DNA from 3 places in the Paenibacillus sp. P13VS genome. Region 2 is predicted to be linked to each of the others. Evidence: riboswitches for the same ligand, from Rfam matches in the RefSeq annotation. Region 2 holds a riboswitch; each other region holds the start of a gene.
What was found. Region 2 has a riboswitch for thiamine pyrophosphate ahead of GUA98_RS13150 (ECF transporter S component). Riboswitches for the same ligand answer to the same signal wherever they lie in the genome.
Positions count from the first base shown of each region.

Region 1: linked by a shared signal. The riboswitch ahead of thiC (phosphomethylpyrimidine synthase ThiC) and the one ahead of GUA98_RS13150 (ECF transporter S component) in region 2 are both predicted to bind thiamine pyrophosphate.
Region 3: linked by a shared signal. The riboswitch ahead of GUA98_RS09290 (thiamine phosphate synthase) and the one ahead of GUA98_RS13150 (ECF transporter S component) in region 2 are both predicted to bind thiamine pyrophosphate.

Region 1 covers NZ_WYEV01000015.1:50,037-52,306, forward strand. Annotated here, with positions in the region: gene GUA98_RS25950 (IclR family transcriptional regulator) at 1-465, shown strand, start outside; TPP riboswitch at 589-702, shown strand; gene thiC (phosphomethylpyrimidine synthase ThiC) at 1,057-2,270, shown strand, end outside.
Region 2 covers NZ_WYEV01000004.1:760,407-762,676, reverse strand. Annotated here, with positions in the region: gene GUA98_RS13155 (copper amine oxidase N-terminal domain-containing protein) at 1-550, opposite strand, end outside; TPP riboswitch at 715-825, shown strand; gene GUA98_RS13150 (ECF transporter S component) at 1,034-1,627, shown strand; gene GUA98_RS13145 (ABC transporter ATP-binding protein) at 1,628-2,270, shown strand, end outside.
Region 3 covers NZ_WYEV01000003.1:1,006,570-1,008,839, reverse strand. Annotated here, with positions in the region: gene GUA98_RS09295 (ABC-F family ATP-binding cassette domain-containing protein) at 1-920, shown strand, start outside; TPP riboswitch at 1,030-1,139, shown strand; gene GUA98_RS09290 (thiamine phosphate synthase) at 1,374-2,000, shown strand; gene thiO (glycine oxidase ThiO) at 2,030-2,270, shown strand, end outside.

The DNA of each region.
Region 1 (2,270 bases), on a different contig from region 2:
CGGCTCAGAGATCGTTTGGGAGAAACAGTCAGTCTGTACCTGCGGGATGGCAGTGAGCGTATCCGTATTCAGGCTGTTCAGAGTGATCAGGCCATCCGGCGGGTGGCTCCGGTTGGTGTCCGTCTTCCTCTATCGGTAGGGGCTTCCAGCAAGGTACTCATGGCATTTGCGACGGAAGAAGACCGAGAGGAACTGATGAATGGCCCCGAATGGCCCGTATTTATCGATCCGGAAGTTTATCTGGCCCAGATGGGCGATATTCGGGAGAATGGATATGCGACCAGCTACGAAGAACGTGAGCCTGGAGCGGCTGCAGTATCCGTTCCCATTATGGATCGTAAGGGGAATATTGCTGCTGCGCTATCCGTATCGGGTCCCGTTAGCCGCCTGTCCCAGGAAACTTTGCACGAATATGCACCTGTACTGAAGGAAGCAGCCGCGCAGATGGGCCTCATGTTGTCCTGATCCAGCATGCAATGGAAGATAAAGGGTTGTATTTCCGACTGGCTTGCGCTAGTCTGTAATGGACAGCTCAGCGGGGCTGGAATGAATTGAATATGGAACTGCGGTACACATACCGCAACTGTTAAACGTTACTGGGGGAGTCCGAATTGTCCGGACTGAGACGGGATCGCATGAGATCCCGGACCCTTTGCACCTGATCTGGATCATACCAGCGTAGGGAAGTAATCGGCGATATAACCACGAACACCTGCATAATTTAGCCTTTGGCATGTCTCCACTTGTGGGAGCTTGGCATCAGGCTTGTTATGGGTGATGGACATAAGCCGGTTCCCTCGGGAACCGGCTTTTTTATATACAGCGTCAAGCGATCATCCGCAGCAGAGGGGAGTTGTCTTCTTTTGCGGGAGAGCTGGAGTTGGGTATAACCCACTTATGCCTGCGCCAGATTCTGTCTGCGCTATGCCGCTGTAATGTTCTTTCTTCGGAAGTTGGCCGTTCTTTTCTTGCCTATGCGTGGATGATATGGAACGGGTGCACGAGCAATCAAACTGGCCCATCCATGGGACGACCAACGAGGAGGAAGAGGTAGCGATGAGCATAAACAACAGAACAACAGCACAGGAACATGCAGGGCAGGGGTTGGAAAAAGGAACAGTGGCGGCTGGACGGGTCCAACCGTTTCCCGGCAGCCGCAAAGTTTACATTCAGGGCTCACGTCCGGACATTGCCGTACCCGAGCGTGAAATTGCCCTTCATGACACGAATACCCCCCAAGGGGTGGAGCATAACGAGCCGCTGCGCGTGTACGATACGAGCGGCCCTATGACGGATCCCGGATTTCACGCTGATATTCGGGCAGGCCTGCCAGCTTTGCGTGCACGATGGATTACGGAACGAAACGATGTAGAGGCATACCAGGGACGTACCGTCAAACCGGAGGATAACGGGCTAAAGCCTGGAGGGAAGAGAACCGGAGCTGAAGAATATCCAGGCCTCCGCGGCAAACCGCTGCGTGCACAATCCGGACGCTGTGTCACCCAGATGCATTATGCGAGGCAGGGCATCATTACGCCTGAGATGGAGTTTGCAGCTATCCGTGAGGGCGTGGAGCCGGAGTTCGTCCGGCAGGAGCTGGCGAGCGGCAGGGCTATTCTGCCATCGAATATTAATCATCCCGAGAGCGAACCGATGCTGATCGGACGTCATTTCCACGTGAAGATCAACGCCAATATCGGTAACTCTGCCGTATCCTCTTCGATTGAAGAGGAAGTGGAGAAAATGACTTGGGCGGTACGCTGGGGGTCCGATACGGTAATGGATCTTTCTACGGGCAAGGATATCCATACCACCCGGGAATGGATCATCCGCAATTCCCCGGTGCCGATCGGGACGGTGCCGCTGTATCAGGCGCTGGAGAAGGTGAATGGCGAAGCCGAGGCACTCACCTGGGAGTTGTACCGGGATACGCTCATTGAGCAGGCCGAGCAGGGTGTGGATTACTTTACAATCCATGCAGGCGTGCTGCTGCGTTACATACCGATGACAGCCAAACGGATGACGGGCATTGTGTCTCGGGGTGGGTCCATTATGGCAGCATGGTGCCTTGCACATCACCAGGAGAATTTTTTGTACACGCATTTTGAAGAAATCTGTGAAATCATGAAAAGGTATGATGTGGCCTTCTCTCTCGGAGATGGACTTCGCCCGGGCAGCATCTATGATGCCAATGATGAAGCTCAGATGGCTGAACTTGCTACGCTCGGTGAACTGACACAGATTGCGTGGAAGCATGATGTGCAGGTGAT
Region 2 (2,270 bases):
AATCCGAAAAACGCGGAAGACGAAGCGCAGCCTCACGTGCAATGGTCAGGTCAGCACTTTTGTATTCCTCAATAATCGATGCATCTGGCGTATAGATATAAGCTTCCTTGGCAGCCTGACTCCATCGAACTTCTGCACCGAAGGTTTCACCGATTGCACGAAGCGGCAGCATGGCTTTGCCATTTACCAGAATCGGAGCAGAGGACATCGCCGCATCCTTTCCGTTTTTCTTAATGATTTTACTGTTAGGGGTAAGTATATACTTGTCGCTTCCTGTACTAATGCTGATTTGTTTCGTTTTGTTGTTGTACCCGAAAGTATAGTCACCCAGAAATTTCAGTTCCGTAAGCGCCACATACGTAACTCCCTGGCGAATAACCACATCATATTCGGCAGGAACATTGTTAATATAGGCTGTAGGCTGGTGTATCGCTGCCGCTTCCACTACATGGGATGACATCAGTGCAGGTGCCGTTCCTGCGGTAACGATCGAAGCGGCAAGGATCCATTTCCACTTTTTTTGCTGCCAGGTTGTATTGGTTGTATTCATATCATCAATCCCCTTTCACGTCTATAGACGGCTAATATCTCCTAAATGTTTCATATTAATGGAATTGGCACCCTTTCTTTAAACGGAATTCACCAGAGTGAAACCTTGTTCGACCTATATGTTATTGCCACAAATACCCATGTAGTGTACATTAGTAGCAATGAAATAAAGTGAACCGGGAGCTCAATGAAGTTGGGCTGAGATTGGGGCCTTATGCCGCTGACCGTATATCTGATCTGGGTAATGCCAGCGTAGAGAACATGAATTCATGATAGGTAACTTGGGGAATGAAAATGGAACGGTTGATCTCGGAATGCGAGCGGAAGCAGGCTTCCCTCGTGAAATGAACCGGATTTCATTTTATTCTGAGTTACTCCAATCATGATATTTACCACTATACGCGCAAGCTTTCCCGGAACCGGGGAGGCTTTTTTTATTTTCATTTCATAACCTTATGGGGAGCAGAGAAAGGAAGAAGAGAACATGTCAACAACAGTGCGCAGCAACAAATTGAGGTTAACCGATATTTTGGTGACAATCGTGATCGCGGTTGTATTCGGGGTCATCTACAAAATATGGGGACCGACGTATGATCTGATGAAGCCTTTCGGCGTGCATGCGGAACAGATGATCTATGGCATGTGGTTTATGGCGGGCACGTTCGCCTATGTCATCATTCGCAAGCCGGGGGTGGCCATTCTGGCTGAAGTAGCAGCCTCAACCGTCAGTGCTTTTCTCGGGAGTGAATGGGGGATGTCCACCTTGGTATACGGTCTGTTACAGGGGCTGGGCGCAGAGATCTTCTTCGCCGCATTTCTGTACCGCAAAACGAATCTGTTCGTCACCTGTCTCGCAGCCATTGGGGCAGCAGCAGCTTCGCTTTTGCTCGATTACCAGTATGGTTATATTGACTCGTTATCGACGTGGAATTACACATTGTTTATCGGTTTCCGCTTCATTGGAAGCATTCTGATTGCAGGTGTGTTTGCGTATTATCTTGCGAAAGCACTTGAACTCACGGGCGTGACCCGGTCATTGAGACCGGTCTCCAAGCAGGATTATGAGGCACTGGACTAAATGAACGGAGAAGGGAATATGCAGGCGGTAGGCGTTACCAATCTAAGGTGCAAGTTCCCGGGAGAGCAGGACCTGGTATTTCAGGGCTTGTCTCTCTCCGTGCGTAAAGGGGAAAAAGTGCTGCTGCTCGGTCCAAGTGGTTCAGGCAAGTCCACGCTGCTGCAAATATTGAGCGGTCTTATTCCGCGTTCCGTGGAGATCCCGATGAAATGTGATGAGATTCAGGTGCCGATTCAGCCAGGCATTGTATTCCAGGACCCGGATACCCAATTTTGCATGTCCTATACAGATGAAGAGATTGCGTTTGTGCTTGAAAATCGGAATATCCCAAGGGACCGGATGCCTGAGATGATTCAACATTATATGGAGCTCGTTGGCCTTTCTTTTGAACATAATCGTGCATGGATTCAATCGATGTCCCAGGGGATGAAGCAGCGCCTTGCGATTGCCTCTATTCTTGCCATGGAGCCGGATGTCCTGTTTCTGGATGAACCAACTGCACTGCTCGATGATGAGGGAACCACGCAGGTATGGGATACGGTGAAGCAGGTCGCACAAGATAAGACACTCATTATCGTGGAACACAAAATCAATGAGGTGGTGGATGTGGTTGACCGAATCATCGTGCTATCACCCGAAGGAA
Region 3 (2,270 bases), on a different contig from region 2:
CATTCATCCTGATTTCGCATGATACGGAGTTCATGAATGAAGTCGTTAACGTCATTTACCATCTGGAATTTGCTAAATTGACGCGTTATGCTGCCAACTACAATAAGTTTCTCGAAATGGCCGATATGCAAAAAGCTCAACATATCGATGCTTATGAGAAACAGCAGGAATATATTAAGAAACAGGAAGATTTCATTCAGCGTAACAAGGCAAGAGCCTCCACATCCGGACGTGCCAAAAGCCGCGAGAAGCAGCTGGGCAAGATTGAACGAATCGATCGCCCGGATGAAGCGGCAAAACCGACATTTAAATTCAAAGATGCCCGTGCCAGCAGCAAAACAGTATTCGAGGGAATTGATTTTGAGATTGGTTATTCCTACCCTTTGCTGCCTAAAATGACAATGACAATCGAACGTGGTGAGAAGATAGCCATTGTTGGATGTAATGGTGTAGGTAAGTCGACGCTGCTTAAAACCATCTTGGGGAAAATACCTCCGATTAGCGGTAAAACGTTTCTGGGGGATTATCTGGAGACGGCTTATTTTGAACAGGAAGTCCGTGCTGGCAATATTACACCGATTGAAGATGTGTGGAACGAATTCTCCCATCTGACACAGAATGAAGTACGAGGACATTTGGCACGCTGCGGTTTGAAAAACGAGCACATCACTCGTCCGCTGAGTGCGCTTAGCGGGGGAGAACAAGCGAAAGTGCGCTTGTGCAAGCTTCTGATGCGTGAAAGCAATTGGATCCTGTTTGATGAACCAACAAACCACCTGGATGTAACAGCAAAAGCGGAACTAAAACGAGCTCTGCAAGAGTTTAAAGGTACAGTACTGCTCGTTTCGCATGAACCTGAATTTTATCAGGATTGGGTCACCAAAACATGGGACGTCGAAGCCTGGTCTGAGAAAAACTAATTGTTCCGCAGCAATGAAGTGCTCTAGAATCAAAATATTCATCGACAAGAGTTTGAAAAATCAACGGTGACAAAAAAAGGTGTCTATGGTAACATAGGCTACAACTTCATACGATCACTAGGGGGGCCGCTCGTTGCGGCTGAGATGGAATAATGCGATTCCGGACCCTTTGCACCTGATCTGGATTATACCAGCGTAGGGAAGTGGCGCGTTTTAGTTAATGATATGGGCAAATTAATATTCGATTTTGAAGCGAATGTGAATGCTCAGAAGTGGAACATGAAGGTGTCTCGTATATGGTTTAATAGCTTGTATACCTGACAACTGGCATGTAAAGCTCATTTAACTAACTTGACATGTTATCGCGGCCACTCCCTACGGGAGTGGCTTTTTTGTGCTTACATATTGTGACGGCAGGGAAGGTGAAACCAAACGGATATCTCTAGGAAACTTGTGAATTCATTATCGTTTGAGCTGCATGCTGTTTCGCCGGGCATAGGGGATGAAAAACGTTTTGTAAAGATTGCAACGAATTTATGGCCCTTGCTTGACTATATTCACATCCGGGAGAAACATTTAACCAATGAACAAAAAATCCAATGGGCGTACAGTTTACTGTACGCAGGAATTCCAGCTGATAGGATCGTGATCAATGGTCTATGTGAGTTGAATGAGTTGGAGAAACATGTAGCATTTCAGAGGGTTCATTGGGGCCAGTCCAATTTGGCGACTATCCAAGGCAGCAGCCTGAACAAAAGCGATCGACTTCGTCTCGGCATTTCTGTTCACTCTCTTCACGAAGCTAGAGTAGCTGAAGAACGGGGAGCAGATTACCTCTTTTATGGTCATGTATTTTCCTCCAGCAGTAAACCTGGGAGCAAGCCGAGAGGGCTATCTGCACTGTCTGAAATATGCTCAGCTGTTTCCGTTCCCGTAATTGCCATTGGCGGTATTGGACCGGCAAACATATCTGCTGTACGTGCAGCCGGAGCAAGTGGTGCGGCAGTAATATCATCTATCTGGACCAGTGATAATCCGCAACGCGCAGCAGCAGCCTTGAGGCAGGCTATTGAACGGTAGAAAATAAGACGGAACGCGGGGGTGAATGAATGAGCGGAGAAGCCAGAGGGCGAAGACGAAGTGGCAGACTTTACCGAAATGCAGCAGCTTTTACGGCCCAATTACGTGGAGAACTTCGTGGCAAGCTTCATGCCGAAACGATTGTTGTGGGAGGCGGCATTATAGGTTGTGCCATCGCGTATGAGCTAGCTTCACGAGGTAAAGAAGTGATTTTAATCGAGCGTGCACGTATTGCAGGTGAGACATCTTCTGCCGCAGCGGGCATGTTAG